Linked DNA regions of Saccharibacillus brassicae. The protein of the gene in region 1 interacts with the protein of each later gene in a pairwise test. Links are inferred from orthologs where the notes say so. Each region holds a gene or a part of one and is shown in the gene's direction. Other genes may lie near its edges.

The links.
Region 2: the proteins of lpdA (region 1) and odhB interact in binary tests that used the Escherichia coli proteins (3 or more experiments, as listed by UniProt). The link is inferred for Saccharibacillus brassicae from one-to-one orthologs.

What each region holds. Positions count from the first base shown.
Region 1 is NZ_CP041217.1:5,398,518-5,403,440, reverse strand. What follows is about bases 1-2,939. They hold lpdA (dihydrolipoyl dehydrogenase), read left to right. Parts: upstream 1-727; coding sequence 728-2,152; downstream 2,153-2,939. Other genes in these bases: FFV09_RS22565 (thymidylate synthase), read left to right, coding at 2,468-2,939; FFV09_RS22575 (2-oxo acid dehydrogenase subunit E2), read left to right, coding at 1-724. Also shown: more of FFV09_RS22565, read left to right, coding at 2,940-3,262; FFV09_RS22560 (dihydrofolate reductase), read left to right, coding at 3,272-3,775; FFV09_RS22555 (glutamate synthase subunit beta), read left to right, coding at 3,893-4,923. UniProt on the Escherichia coli protein: Lipoamide dehydrogenase is a component of the glycine cleavage system as well as of the alpha-ketoacid dehydrogenase complexes.
Region 2 is NZ_CP041217.1:4,784,200-4,793,825, forward strand. Bases 3,815-6,624 are described here. They hold odhB (2-oxoglutarate dehydrogenase complex dihydrolipoyllysine-residue succinyltransferase), read left to right. Parts: upstream 3,815-4,458; coding sequence 4,459-5,790; downstream 5,791-6,624. Other genes in these bases: FFV09_RS20050 (2-oxoglutarate dehydrogenase E1 component), read left to right, coding at 3,815-4,454; FFV09_RS20060 (AI-2E family transporter), read right to left, coding at 5,926-6,624. Outside these bases: FFV09_RS20040 (hypothetical protein), read right to left, coding at 1-172; FFV09_RS20045 (PPK2 family polyphosphate kinase), read left to right, coding at 420-1,265; more of FFV09_RS20050, read left to right, coding at 1,575-3,814; more of FFV09_RS20060, read right to left, coding at 6,625-7,035. UniProt on the Escherichia coli protein: E2 component of the 2-oxoglutarate dehydrogenase (OGDH) complex which catalyzes the second step in the conversion of 2-oxoglutarate to succinyl-CoA and CO(2).

The sequences.
Region 1 (4,923 bases):
GCCTGCAGCATCGGCATCCGCTGCCGACGAAGAGCGCGTACCGTTCAAAGGCATCCGCAAAGCCATCTCGAACGCGATGGTCAAATCGGCTTACACGGCTCCGCACGTTACGATCATGGACGAAGTCGACGTAACCGAACTGGTCGCTTTCCGTACCCGCATGAAACCGCTGGCCGAGAAGAAAGGCATCAAAGTCACTTACCTGCCGTTCATCGTCAAGGCTCTGGTTGCCGCTGTACGCGAATTCCCGGCTCTGAACGCTTCGATCGACGAAGCGGCCAACGAAATCGTCTACAAAAAGCACTATGACATCGGCATCGCGACAGACACCGAAAACGGTCTGATCGTACCGGTCGTCAAAGACGCCGACCGCAAAAGCGTGTTCAAGATCGCGGAATCGATCAGCGATCTGGCCAAACGCGGCCGCGACGGCAAGCTTGCTCCGAACGAGATGAGAGGCAGCACGATCTCCATCACGAATATCGGTTCCGCAGGCGGCATGTTCTTCACGCCGATCATTAACTATCCGGAAGTGGCAATCCTCGGTACGGGCCGCATCAGCGAAAAAGCTATCGTAAGAAACGGCGAAATCGTAGCCGCTCCGATGATGGCTCTGTCCCTGAGCTTCGACCACCGTCTGATCGACGGCGCTACTGCACAAAATTGCATGAACTATCTTAAATCCCTGCTCGCTAATCCCGAGCTGATGGTAATGGAGGTATAAACAATGGTAGTAGGAGACGCTTCCCTGGATATTGACACATTGGTAATCGGTGCCGGACCCGGCGGCTATGTAGCCGCCATCCGCGCCGCTCAACTGGGACAACAGGTTCTGATCGTGGACAAAGCCGAACTCGGCGGTGTCTGCCTCAACCGCGGTTGTATTCCTTCCAAAGCTCTGATCTCGGCTGCGCACAGCTTCGAAAACGCGCAGCACGGCGAAGCTTTCGGCATTACGGCAAGCGACGTTAAAGTCGATTTCGCCAAAACCCAAGAGTTCAAAAACGGCGTCGTCAAGAAAATGACGAACGGCGTAAGCGGACTGCTCAAAGGCAACAACGTTGAAGTCTTCAACGGCGAATGCATGTTCATCAACGAAAACGAAGCACGCGTATTCAACGATCACGAATCGCCGCGCTACCGTTTTAAGAACTGCATCATCGCGACGGGTTCCCGTCCGATCGAATTGAAGCCTTTCCCGTTCGGCGGACGCATCCTGTCGTCGACCGAAGCGCTGAACCTGCCTGAGATTCCGAAAAGCCTTATCGTCATCGGCGGCGGCTATATCGGTGCCGAGCTGGGCCAGATGTACGCGAAGTTCGGCACGAAAGTGACGATCATCGAAGGTCTGGACACGGTTCTGCCTGGTTTTGACAAAGACATGACGAACCTCGTGTCGAAAACCATGAAGAAAAACGGCATCGAGATTCACGCGAATGCCAAAGCCGAAAGCGCAACGCAAACGGACAAAGACGTAACCGTGAAATTCTCGGTAGGCGGAGAAAGCCAGGAAATCACGGCTGACTACCTGCTCGTAACGGTTGGACGTCGTCCAAACACCGACGGCGAACTGGGTCTGGACATGATCGGCGTTGAGCTCGACGAGCGCGGCCTGATCAAAGTCGACCAACAAGGCCGTACCAGCATTCCGCATATCTTCGCAATCGGCGATATCGTGCCTGGCCTCGCGCTGGCACATAAAGCTTCGTACGAAGGTAAAGTGGCTGCCGAAGCGATTGCCGGACATCCGGCTGTCGTCGATTACAAGTGCATGCCTGCCGTGGTCTTCACGGATCCGGAATGCTCCAGCGTCGGCCTGACCGAAAAAGAAGCCAAAGAAAAAGGCTTCAACGTCGTGGCAGGTAAATTCAGCTACGGCGGCAACGGCCGTGCCGTATCGCTGAACCATCCGGAAGGCTTCGTGAAAATCGTAGCCGAAGAAAGCACCGGCGTCGTATTGGGCAGCCAAATCGTCGGTCTGGAAGCGACGAACATGATCGCCGAAATGGGTCTCGCCGTCGAAATGGGCGCAACCCTGGAAGATTTGGCCCTGACTATCCACGCTCACCCGACACTGGGCGAAATCGTGATGGAAGCGGCCGAGCTGGTTTTGGGTAACCCGATCCACGCAATCGCTCCTAAAAAACGCTAATTTCAAAAGTATGAATTCATAAAAGCAAAGTTCGGAATTCCCGTTTTACTCGGACTCCCCGAATTTTGCCCAAGCAAAGCGGGCGCCTACAGGCGTCCGCTTTTTCATGTGCGCCTTAAATTTCTTTGTCGAAAAAAGATGAAATTTACCGGTGAATTCGGTTTTTTCATCCTCGCGGGGCCTATTCTTTTTTGCGGCGGACGTGATAAACTAGACGAACGAGCATTTGCTTTCGGCTTTACAAAATAAGAACGACGAATAAGGGCGGTTTCTCGCGAGAAGAGAACGAATGCCCTGGAACAGAGGTGGCTTTTTTTGCGTAAATATTTGGATTTGCTGCAGGATATTTTGGATCACGGGACGGAAAAAGGAGACCGGACAGGGACCGGCACGGTGTCGGTATTCGGCCGCCAGCTGCGGTTCGACCTGACGGAAGGTTTTCCGCTGCTGACAACGAAAAAACTGCATCTGAAGTCGATCGTACACGAACTGCTGTGGTTCCTCAAAGGCGATACGAACGTCGGCTATTTGCAGGAAAACGGGGTGCGGATCTGGAACGAATGGGCCGACGAGAACGGCGAGCTGGGACCGGTATACGGTTCGCAGTGGCGCGCCTGGGAGACGCCGGACGGCCGGAAGATCGACCAGATCTCGCAGGTGATCCATTCGATCAAGCACAATCCCGATTCCCGCCGCCATATCGTAAGCGCCTGGAATGTGGCCGAGATCGACAATATGAAGCTTCCTCCGTGCCATCTGCTGTTCCAGTTCTACGTGGCGGACGGCAAGCTCTCCTGCATGCTGACGATGCGTTCCGTCGATACGTTCCTCGGCCTGCCGTTCAACATTGCGAGCTATGCGCTGCTCACCCATATGATCGCGCAGCAGTGCGGCCTTGAAGTCGGCGAGTTCGTCTGGTCGGGCGGCGACGTGCATATTTACTCCAACCATATCGAGCAGGTCCGTACGCAGCTGCAGCGACAACCGGGCGAGCTGCCGCAGCTGCGCATAGTGCGCAAGCCGGATTCCATTTTCGATTACCGCTACGAAGATTTCGTGTTCGAAAATTATGATCCGCAGCCGGGCATCAAAGCGCCGATTGCGATCTAGGAGGGCCTTATGCCGACAATTACGCTTATTTGGGCCCAGGACGAGAACGGGCTGATCGGTCGGGATAACACGCTTCCGTGGCGCCTGCCGGCCGATATGGCTTATTTCAAACGCGAAACGCTGGGCAAGCCGGTAGTGATGGGACGCAAAACGTGGGAGTCGTTCGGTTCCAGACCGCTCAAAGATCGTCCGAACCTCGTGCTGACGCGCGATGTTTCTTATGCCGCGGAAGGGGCGCAGGTTGTGCATACGGCCGAAGAAGCGCTCTCTGCCGCAGATGGGGAAGAAGTGATGATCATCGGCGGGTCGCAGGTGTACGAGCTGTTCCTGCCGCTGGCCGATCGGCTGCGCGTGACGCGGGTACATGAAGCTTTTGCAGGGGACACGCATTTTCCGGAGCTAGACTGGTCGGGCTGGACGCTCGTGCACACGGAAGAAGGCGTGCAGGACGAGAAGAACACGTACCGTTACGTTTTTGAGATTTACGAACGTTCTACACAAAATGCAAATTAATTTCCGTATAATCTATTTCAAATGACGAACGAAAAATGATATTATGGTTGAAATATATCGCTTGTGATAGAATAGAGAACAAAAATCAAGAACTTATGCGGATGGGGGAAACGTTCGATGTCTACACCTACTGGATTTATGGAATATAAGCGTCAGCTGCCAACGGATCGCAATCCGCTTGAACGCATCAAAGATTGGGAAGAATTCCATAAACATATGTCGGAAGAAGAACTGCGTACGCAGGGAGCGCGCTGCATGGACTGCGGAACGCCGTACTGCCACGTGGGCGTGAACATGAGCGGCGGCACTTCCGGCTGCCCGGTGCACAACCTGATTCCGGAGTGGAACAACCTGGTCTATCGGGGATTGTGGAGAGAGGCACTCGACCGTCTGCATAAAACGAATAACTTCCCGGAATTTACCGGCCGCATCTGTCCGGCTCCGTGCGAAGGTTCTTGTACCGTCGGCTTGATCGGCCAGCCGGTTACGATCAAGAGCATCGAAGAAGCGATTATCGAAAAAGGGTTTGCGGAAGGTTGGGTACAGCCCGAACCGCCCAAACACCGCACCGGCAAAAAGATTGCTGTTGTCGGCTCGGGACCTGCGGGCCTGGCCTGCGCGGCGCAGCTGAACAAAGCGGGACATTCCGTGACCGTCTACGAGCGTTCCGACCGCATCGGCGGCCTGCTGACGTACGGCATTCCGTCCATGAAGCTCGAAAAGGACATCGTGCAGCGCCGCGTCGACCTGCTGGCGGCCGAAGGCATCACGTTCATTACGTCGACGGAAATCGGCAAAGACATTCCGGCGCAGCAGCTGACGGACGAATTCGACGCCGTCGTACTTTGCGGCGGTGCAACGAAACCGCGTGAATTCAACATCGAAGGCAGCCATCTCAAAGGCGTGACGTACGCGATGGACTTCCTGAACGGAACGATCAAAAGTTACCTTGATTCCAATCTGGAAAACGGCGAATACATTTCGGCGGCGGGCAAAGACGTGATCGTCATCGGCGGCGGCGACACCGGTTCCGACTGCGTGGCGACTTCGCTGCGTCACGGCTGCAGCAGCATTACCCAGTTCGGCACGCACAACAAAGCGCCGCTGGAACGCGACATTCTGGCCAACCCGTGGCCGCAGTTCCCGAA
Region 2 (9,626 bases), 610 kb from region 1 along the record:
ACGCTATGCATGTGGTGCTGCCTTCCAGCAGCAGCTTGCCGGGCTCTTTGGAGACCAGCTTCATCCAGGCGACCGGTCCACTGATGTAACGTGCTCCGTCCGGGCCGAAAGCGCCCGTGCACTGGAAAGTCCGGAAGCAGTGCCCGCAGAAGCAATCTTTTTTTAAGAACATGACCGTGTCTCCTTTCCTACGTGTATTTGATCTTGATTTCGCTTGATTGGGTCTTGATCAATATTCTGTACAATTTTTCGCTTGACAAGATATTACCACGGGTTTTTTCATTGAAACCTTTCTCGCGAAAAACAGACAAATATTAGAGAGAATACACATAGAAAACAGCCCGAAGATTTAAACCGGGGAGCGGAAGGGTATTTATAGAAAATGGGCATTAGGCCCGGCGAAGGAGTGACAGCGAGCGATGAAATTGAATACGCAGCGATGTACGGGAGATCAGGTACGGTTGGATCGGATCGATACGGATTACCGGGCGGACGAACGTCCGGGCGACGAAGAGATCGAAGCCAAAAAGAAAAAATTGAGCCGCCGGCTCGAACATTTGCAGGAAAAATTATTTTCTTCGCGCAGCCGAGCCGTCCTGTTCGTGTTTCAGGGCATGGACTGCAGCGGCAAGGACGGCACGATCAACCACGTTTTTTCTCAGGTCAATCCGCAGGGCGTACGGACGCACAGCTTCAAAGCGCCGACCGACGAGGAACTGGGCCACGACTACTTATGGAGAGCGCATCGCCATGTGCCGGAACTCGGCTATATCGGAGCGTTCAACCGTTCGTATTATGAAGACGTGCTGATCAGCCGCGTGCACGGAACGATCGAAGACAAGCGCGCGCGCAAGCGGTTCGGGCAGATCAACAACTTCGAGAAGATGCTGATGGAAAACGGCGTAACCGTCGTAAAAATCTTTTTGCATATTTCGAAAAAATTCCAGCTCGACAAATTGATCGCCCGTATCGAAAATCCGCATAAAAACTGGAAGTTCGATCCCAGCGACCTTTCCGAACGCAAACATTGGGACAAGTATCAGGCCTGCTACGAAGACGTATTGACGGAATGTGCGAGCAAAAAGCTGCCGTGGCACGTCGTTCCCGCCGACGATCGGGCGATACGGGATCTCGCGGTGCTGCAAATCGCGGTCGATACGCTTGAAGAGCTGGATCTCGAATTCCCGCCGCCGGTACCGGAACTTCAAAATCTGCTGCCGGAACTGCACCGGGAAAGAGACGGGAAATCTTCCAAAAGCAAGTAATTCAGGCAAAAGAGAAAGAGGCCTGAAGCCCAACCCTAGCCGTCGACGTTCGGGCAGCCGATGCCGCGCGCAAAGATTGACCGCGCGGTTTTTCGGATGACCGGAGCGTCGATTGCCGCTGCAATAGCGAACGCTTACATGGCGGAGCGAGATGTACCAAAAAATTAGCAAGGAACTTGCCAAACAAATTGAACTTGCTAGCAAAAAGCGTTACAATCGAAGAGTAAACATTTTGTTCACTAATTCGTAAAAAGTATTTTACCGGCATTTGAATCGGCTTTTGCAAACATAATACGGAGGGTGGCAGCGATGGCGAAACAGTTTTCGAGCACGCACGAGCCATGGGAAAAGTATTACGGTCCGAATCTCGGATACGTACAGGAGCAGTACGAACGTTATCAGGAGAATCCGGAATCGGTGGAACCTTCCTATCGGGAGTTGTTCGAACGCTTCGGCGCACCGCCTCAGCATCGCGCTTTGGGACTTTCGGCCTCTGCCGAAACCAGTCAAACGGGCTTTGATTCGCAATCATTAAAGAAAGCGGTTGCAGCAAGCAAGCTGGTATGGAACATTCGCACTTACGGCCATTTGGCCGCGGATATCGATCCGATCGGACTTGACGAGAAACCCAAAGTCTCGTTCCTCGAACCGCAGGAAGTCGGTCTCACCGAACAGGATCTGGCTTGGCTGCCGGCTTCGCTGATCTGGGACGACGCCCCGCAGGACGTTTCGAACGGACTGGACGCGATCCGCAGGCTGCGGGAGATTTATACCGGCACGACCGCGTATGAGTTTTCCCATGTGCACGACGAGAAAGAACGCGATTGGCTGAATCAGCAGGCCGAAGAACGCCAGCATTCCGCCAAGGAATTGTCCCCGGAAGAACGCAAGACGCTGCTTGAGCGCCTCGTGCAGGTCGAACAGTTCGAAGAGTTCCTGCATAAGACGTTCGTCGGCCAGAAACGGTTTTCTATCGAAGGCATCGATATGCTCGTGCCGGTCATGGACGAGCTCGTACACGGCTTCTCCGAAGCGGGAGCGGAACACGTCCTGATGGGCATGGCCCACCGCGGACGTCTGAACGTGCTCGCGCACGTGCTGGGCAAGCCGTACGGCCGCATTTTCTCGGAGTTCCATCATGCGCCGAACAAAGACGTCATGCCGTCGGAAGGCTCGATGGGCATCAACTTCGGTTGGACCGGAGACGTCAAATACCATTTGGGTGAGAAAAGGGCGATTGGCGACCAGGGCAAGACGCGCCTGACGCTCGCGAACAACCCGAGTCACCTGGAGTACGTCGATCCGGTTGTCGAAGGTTTTGCGCGTGCAGCCCAGGAAGACCGGAGCGTACCCGGTTATCCGAAGCAGAATACAAACGCCGCGGCTTCGATCCTCGTGCACGGCGACGCGGCTTTCCCGGGCGAAGGCGTTGTAGCGGAGACGCTCAACTTCAACCAGCTTCCGGGTTACCAGAATGGCGGAACGGTACATATTATCGCCAACAACCGACTCGGTTTCACGACCGAAAGCGGCGATTCCCGTTCTACGCACTACGCGAGCGACTTGGCCAAAGGCTACGAAATCCCGATCGTGCACGTGAACGCGGACGATCCGGATGCCTGCATCGCGGCGGCGCGCCTGGCGTGCGAATACCGCATGACGTTCAAAAAAGATTTCGTGATCGACCTGGTCGGCTACCGCCGATACGGTCATAACGAGACGGACGATCCCGAAACGACCCAACCGCTCGTGTACAAAAAGGTTCGGGAACACGACACGGCTGCGACCGTTTTTGCAAAAAAATTGCATGAAAGCGGTGTGATTGGGGCAGACGGATTGGCAGAGCTGCGCGGCAAGATCAACGACGTATTCAAGCGCGAGTACGAAGAGATGAAGAGCGGCAAGCAGGGCGAGAGCCATCCGTTCCCGTTCGCTTCCAGCATCGACGAGACGCCGCTCGAATCTGTCGGTACGGCCGTGGAACTCGGCAAGCTGCGCTCGATCAACGAAAATCTGCTCAAGCGCCCGGACACGTTCAATACGTATCCGAAGCTTGAACGCATTTTGCAGCGCCGTCTGACGACGCTCGACGAAGGCGAGAAAGTGGACTGGGGCCAAGCCGAGACGCTGGCGTTCGCGACGATTCTGTCCGACGGCACGCCGATCCGCATCAGCGGCCAGGACGTGGAACGCGCGACGTTCGCGCATCGCAATCTCGTGCTCCACGATGCCAAGACCGGCGAGACGTTCTGTCCGCTGCACGTGCTGCCGGAAGCGAACGCTTCGTTCGCTATCCATAACAGCCCGCTTTCCGAAGCTTCGGTTATCGGCTTCGAATACGGCTATAACGTCTATTCGCCGCAGACGATGGTAATCTGGGAAGCCCAATACGGCGATTTCGCCAATGCGGGCCAGGTCCTGATCGACCAATTCGTCCTGCCGGGACGTTCCAAATGGGCGCAGAAGTCGAGTCTGGTCATGCTGCTCCCGCACGGTTACGAAGGGCAGGGACCGGAGCACTCCAGCGCGAGACTGGAACGTTATCTGCAGCTGGCCGGCGAGAACAACTGCACCATCGTGACGCTTACGAGTGCGGCGCAGTATTTCCACCTGCTGCGCAGACAAGCGGCCATGACGAACCGCGAAGATGCCAAGCCGCTGATCGTCATGTCGCCGAAAAGCCTCATCCGCAATCCGCGCGTCGCTTCGCCGGCCGTCGAGTTCACGGACGGTGTGTTCCATGCGACTGTGGAACAGCGCGGCCTCGGCGAAGCGCCTGATCGTGTAACACGGGTGCTGCTGACAGGCGGCAAGATCGCGGTCGAACTCGAAGACGCGATCGAGAAAGATCCGGAAGCCGACTGGAGCTGGCTGCACATCGTCAGAGTCGAGCAGCTGTATCCGTTCCCGGCACGGGAAGTGTCCGCTTTCCTGGAGCGATTCCCGAACCTGGAAGAGATCTACTGGGTTCAGGAAGAACCGCATAACATGGGCGCCTGGCGCTATATCGAACCGAATATCCGGGCCGTCGCTCCAAAAGGAATCGAAGTGACGTACACGGGAAGACCGGAACGTTCCAGTCCGGCAAGCGGCTACCAGCACATCCATACTTTCGAACAGCAAAAGATCATCCAAACGGCCCTGGGCCAAAATTCATCCAAAAAAAATCAAATGAGTTTGGGGAGGTAGCGCTGTGAGCGACATTAAAGTACCGGAAATGGGAGAGTCCGTCACCGAAGGCACCATTTTGCGCTGGACCGTGGCTGAAGGAGATGCCGTACAGCAGGGCGACGTACTGCTGGAGCTCGAGACAGACAAGGTCAACCTGGAAGTAAGCGCAGAATCGAGCGGTCTGCTCGAAACGCTGCTGCGCCAAGAAGGCGACACCGTTCAAGTCGGCGAAGTCATCGGCCGTATCCGTACGGACGACGGCGCATCTTCGACGACGGGCACCGCTTCGGCTCCGATCGGCGAAGAGACAGCTTCCGCCGCACCGACGCCGGAAGCGGCCGCTCCGTCCGCTTCGCTGGCGACCAGCCCCAAAGCCGCGGAGGCAGTCAGCCCGCCTCCTGCGGAAAGCGGCGACGCCTCGGCCAAAGCTTCCCCGGGCGCGCGCAAGCTTGCACGCGAACGCGGCGTCGAGCTCGGCAGCGTGCCGAGCGCCGACCCGATCGGCCGCGTCTATGCCGGCGACGTGAAATCGTTCGCCGAAGGCGGCACGGCCGCCCAGAATCCGTCGGCGCCTCAGCCGCCGAGCGCGCCGGCCCCGAAACCGGCCGCCGCGCCCAAAGCAGCCTCGGCACCCGCGGCCAATGATCCGCTGAAGCCGATCGAGCGCCAGCGCATGTCGCGCCGCCGTCAGACGATCGCTACCCGCCTCGTCGAAGCCCAGCACAACGCCGCGATGCTGACGACGTTCAACGAAGTGGACATGACCGCGATCCTCGACGTGCGCAAACGTCGCAAAGACGCGTTCAAACAAAAATTCGATGTGAATCTCGGCTTCATGTCGTTCTTCACCAAAGCGGTAGTCGGCGCTCTCAAAGCGTTCCCTGCCGTGAACGCGGAGATCGACGGCGATGAAGTGGTCTACAAGAAATTTTATGATATCGGCATTGCCGTATCTGCCAAAGAAGGACTTGTCGTGCCGGTCGTACGCGACGCGGATCGACTTGGCTTTGCCGAAATCGAGAAATCGATCGCGGGCCTGGCTACCAAAGCGCGTGACAACCAGCTTGCGTTGTCCGATCTGCAAGGAGGCACGTTCACGATTACGAACGGCGGTGTCTTCGGCTCCCTGCTGTCTACGCCAATCCTCAACGCGCCGCAGGTCGGCATTCTGGGCATGCACAAGATTCAGCTGCGTCCGGTTGCGATCGACGCGGAACGGATGGAGAATCGCCCGATGATGTACGTGGCGCTTTCTTACGATCACCGCATCATCGACGGTTCGGAAGCGGTTCGCTTCCTCGTCAAAGTCAAAGAACTGCTTGAAGATCCGGAATCGCTCCTGATCGAGAGCTAAGCCTACGTCCTGCCTGGACACAAGGCATACAGAAAAGCCCTTTTCGAACGTTACGTTCGAGAAGGGCTTTTTTTGTTGTGCAGGGTGCTGTATCTTTTTAGTTATATAGAAGGAAGACGACGGGAAGGCCGAGGATCAGGACAGGTCCGGACGTGCTTTCTTCGTACCGCGATAGTATCGATACAGGTGAACGGTAATAATTTTGACGACCATATAAGAAGGAATCACGATTAGAATGGCGATAAATCCTCCGATCGCTCCGCCGCTGAGCAGCAGGAACACCGTAGTCAACGGATGAATATCGAGCGCCGATCCGTAAATGACCGGAGACAGCAGATTGTTGCGCAGCATTTGCCCCAATACGATAACGAGAATGATCCAGATAACCGAAGCGGGAGAATCGATAAAGCCGACGATCACGACCGGAATCGCACCCAGATACACGCCGATATAAGGGATCATGTCCGTCAGGATAATGAACAGCACAAGCAGCAGCGGATACGGAATGCCGATAATCAAAAAGCCGATCAGGTCGAATACGCCGACGCACGTCGCCAACATCACTCTCCCTACGATAAAGCCGCTCAGCGCGCCGTCAATAGCCATCGCCATCTGGCGGAAAGTAGGCCGATATTTGACAGGAACGGTTTTCAGCAGGAACGCATAGCCTTTTCGATCATCTTTTAACATGAAATACAGAATCATCGGAACGACCGAGACGACGAGAAATACCCAAGCGACCACGGAAAAAGCACTGCTAAGCGAATTTGTAGCGGAATTGATGAAGTTTTCCAGATAGCCCGACAGCTGCTGCGGCAGATCGATCCCGACATCGATATCGTTGATCGGCGTGCCCCAGATTTCTTGTTCCTGCAAATGCAGCATCAGTCTTTGAAGCTGATTGGAGAAGTTCTGGGCCAACTGCGGCAGATTGCTGTTGAAGTTCACAAACTGCGAACGCAGAATCGGCCATACCCAAATCGCGAATCCGGCAAAGATGCTTACCGCAGCCGCATAAAGCAGCAGAATTGACCAGGGACGCACAATATGCCATTTATTCAGCCTGCGAATGATCGGCCTGAACAAATAGTAGAGGAATAAAGACATCACTATAGGAAAAAAGATTAAGCTGAAAGCCGCTTTGAGAGGAGCCAGGATACCCGGAATCTGCGTTAAAAGAAAAAGGATGACAAGAACGAAAATAATATGTAAGCTTATTCGAGCGAAGCGGTCGGACTTAAACATGGAAGCCTCCTTTGGTAAATTGAAAAATATGTAATAAGGTTAAAAAGAAAGCGTTTCATTTATGAAGCTAAAGCTTATTAATAGATGTACACTTCGTTTGCGGCGCCCAACTCACCTTTTGTATCATTATAACTCAAGATCGTTTTTTGTACTTCTTCGCTGGCGACAAACCTGCCGAATAAGTTCGAACATCATAAGGAAGATAAAGGTCGAAGCAAAAAACGAGAAAAAAGTTTGAAAAAGGGGTTGCGTACTTAGCAAGCAGGTGATAAGATATAAATCTAGTCGCCGAGCAAGTGTTTGCTTGACGGAATTTCGAGAGAGCGTGACGGTGATTGGACAGAGTAAGATCTCAGTAGATTGTGAGTTTGTTCTTTGAAAACTGAACAGTGAGTAACGAGAATCATGGAACCCAGCCGGGCCAAGTGATTCGAGGAACCGCGCTTAGCGAAGGGGTTTGATCTTCGGATCTGAATCTTGAAGCCTAAGACGGTTTAGAGTGAATATAGGGAACTTTAGTTCCCGCCAGCCGGAACGAAAATTGCTGACCCCTTTGGGCAAAGCGATTTGCAGTTCCAGCGTCTAGCTAGAACGAGCACATGGTGCTTTCTTGACAAGTCAACTTCAAGACCATCCGCTTTATCCGAATCCAGGCCCTATGGGGTCTCTAATCGGAGTCGCGGGTGCAACAGAGGTTGCACCTTAATGGAGAGTTTGATCCTGGCTCAGGACGAACGCTGGCGGCATGCCTAATACATGCAAGTCGAGCGGATTGGATGAGAAGCTTGCTTCTCTGACAGTTAGCGGCGGACGGGTGAGTAACACGTAGGCAACCTGCCTTTTAGCCTGGGATAACTTCCGGAAACGGATGCTAATACCGGATACATCATTTTCCGGCATCGGAGAATGAGGAAAGACGGCGCAAGCTGTCACTGAGAGATGGGCCTGCGGCGCATTAGCTAGTTGGTGGGGTAATGGCTCACCAAGGCGACGATGCGTAGCCGACCTGAGAGGGTGAACGGCCACACTGGGACTGAGACACGGCCCAGACTCCTACGGGAGGCAGCAGTAGGGAATCTTCCACAATGGGCGAAAGCCTGATGGAGCAATGCCGCGTGAGTGATGAAGGTTTTCGGATCGTAAAGCTCTGTTGCCAGGGAAGAACGTCCGGGTGAGTAACTGCACCCGGAGTGACGGTACCTGAGAAGAAAGCCCCGGCTAACTACGTGCCAGCAGCCGCGGTAATACGTAGGGGGCAAGCGTTGTCCGGAATTATTGGGCGTAAAGCGCGTGCAGGCGGCGGGTTAAGTCGGATGTTTAAGATCGGGGCTCAACCCCGATTCGCATCCGAAACTGGCCCGCTTGAGTGTAGGAGAGGAAAGTGGAATTCCACGTGTAGCGGTGAAATGCGTAGAGATGTGGAGGAACACCAGTGGCGAAGGCGACTTTCTGGCCTATAACTGACGCTGAGGCGCGAAAGCGTGGGGAGCAAACAGGATTAGATACCCTGGTAGTCCACGCTGTAAACGATGAGTGCTAGGTGTTCGGGGTTTCGATACCCTGGGTGCCGAAGTTAACGCATTAAGCACTCCGCCTGGGGAGTACGGTCGCAAGACTGAAACTCAAAGGAATTGACGGGGACCCGCACAAGCAGTGGAGTATGTGGTTTAATTCGAAGCAACGCGAAGAACCTTACCAGGTCTTGACATCGGCATGACCGGCTTAGAGATAAGCTTTTCCTTCGGGACATGCCAGACAGGTGGTGCATGGTTGTCGTCAGCTCGTGTCGTGAGATGTTGGGTTAAGTCCCGCAACGAGCGCAACCCTTGACTTTAGTTGCCAGCATTTTAAGATGGGCACTCTAGAGTGACTGCCGGTGACAAACCGGAGGAAGGCGGGGATGACGTCAAATCATCATGCCCCTTATGACCTGGGCTACACACGTACTACAATGGCCGGTACAGAGGGTCGCGAAGCCGCGAGGTGGAGCCAATCCCAGAAAGCCGGTCTCAGTTCGGATTGCAGGCTGCAACTCGCCTGCATGAAGTCGGAATTGCTAGTAATCGCGGATCAGCATGCCGCGGTGAATACGTTCCCGGGTCTTGTACACACCGCCCGTCACACCACGAGAGTTTATAACACCCGAAGTCGGTGAGGTAACCGCAAGGAGCCAGCCGCCGAAGGTGGGATAGATGATTGGGGTGAAGTCGTAACAAGGTAGCCGTATCGGAAGGTGCGGCTGGATCACCTCCTTTCTATGGAGAATCGTTTCCTGCAACGGAGACATTCAGTCCCGCTTTTCTAGGGAGATAAAAAATAGAAACACTCTAACTCACTGTTCAGTTTTGAGAGAGGGAACTCTTTCAATTCCTTTTGGATTCACTTGGGAAGGTCAAGAGATTTTCGCTTAACGCGAGAACAACTTTTGATCCACACGAAGTGATGCACCCAAAAGTTGTTCCTTGAAAACTGGATACCGAAACGAAAAACTTCGCGTCTGGACTATTCTTCTTACGAAGACGTAGTTCCAAATGAAGTTTGGTTAAGCAAGTAAGAGCGCACGGTGGATGCCTAGGCACCAGGAGCCGACG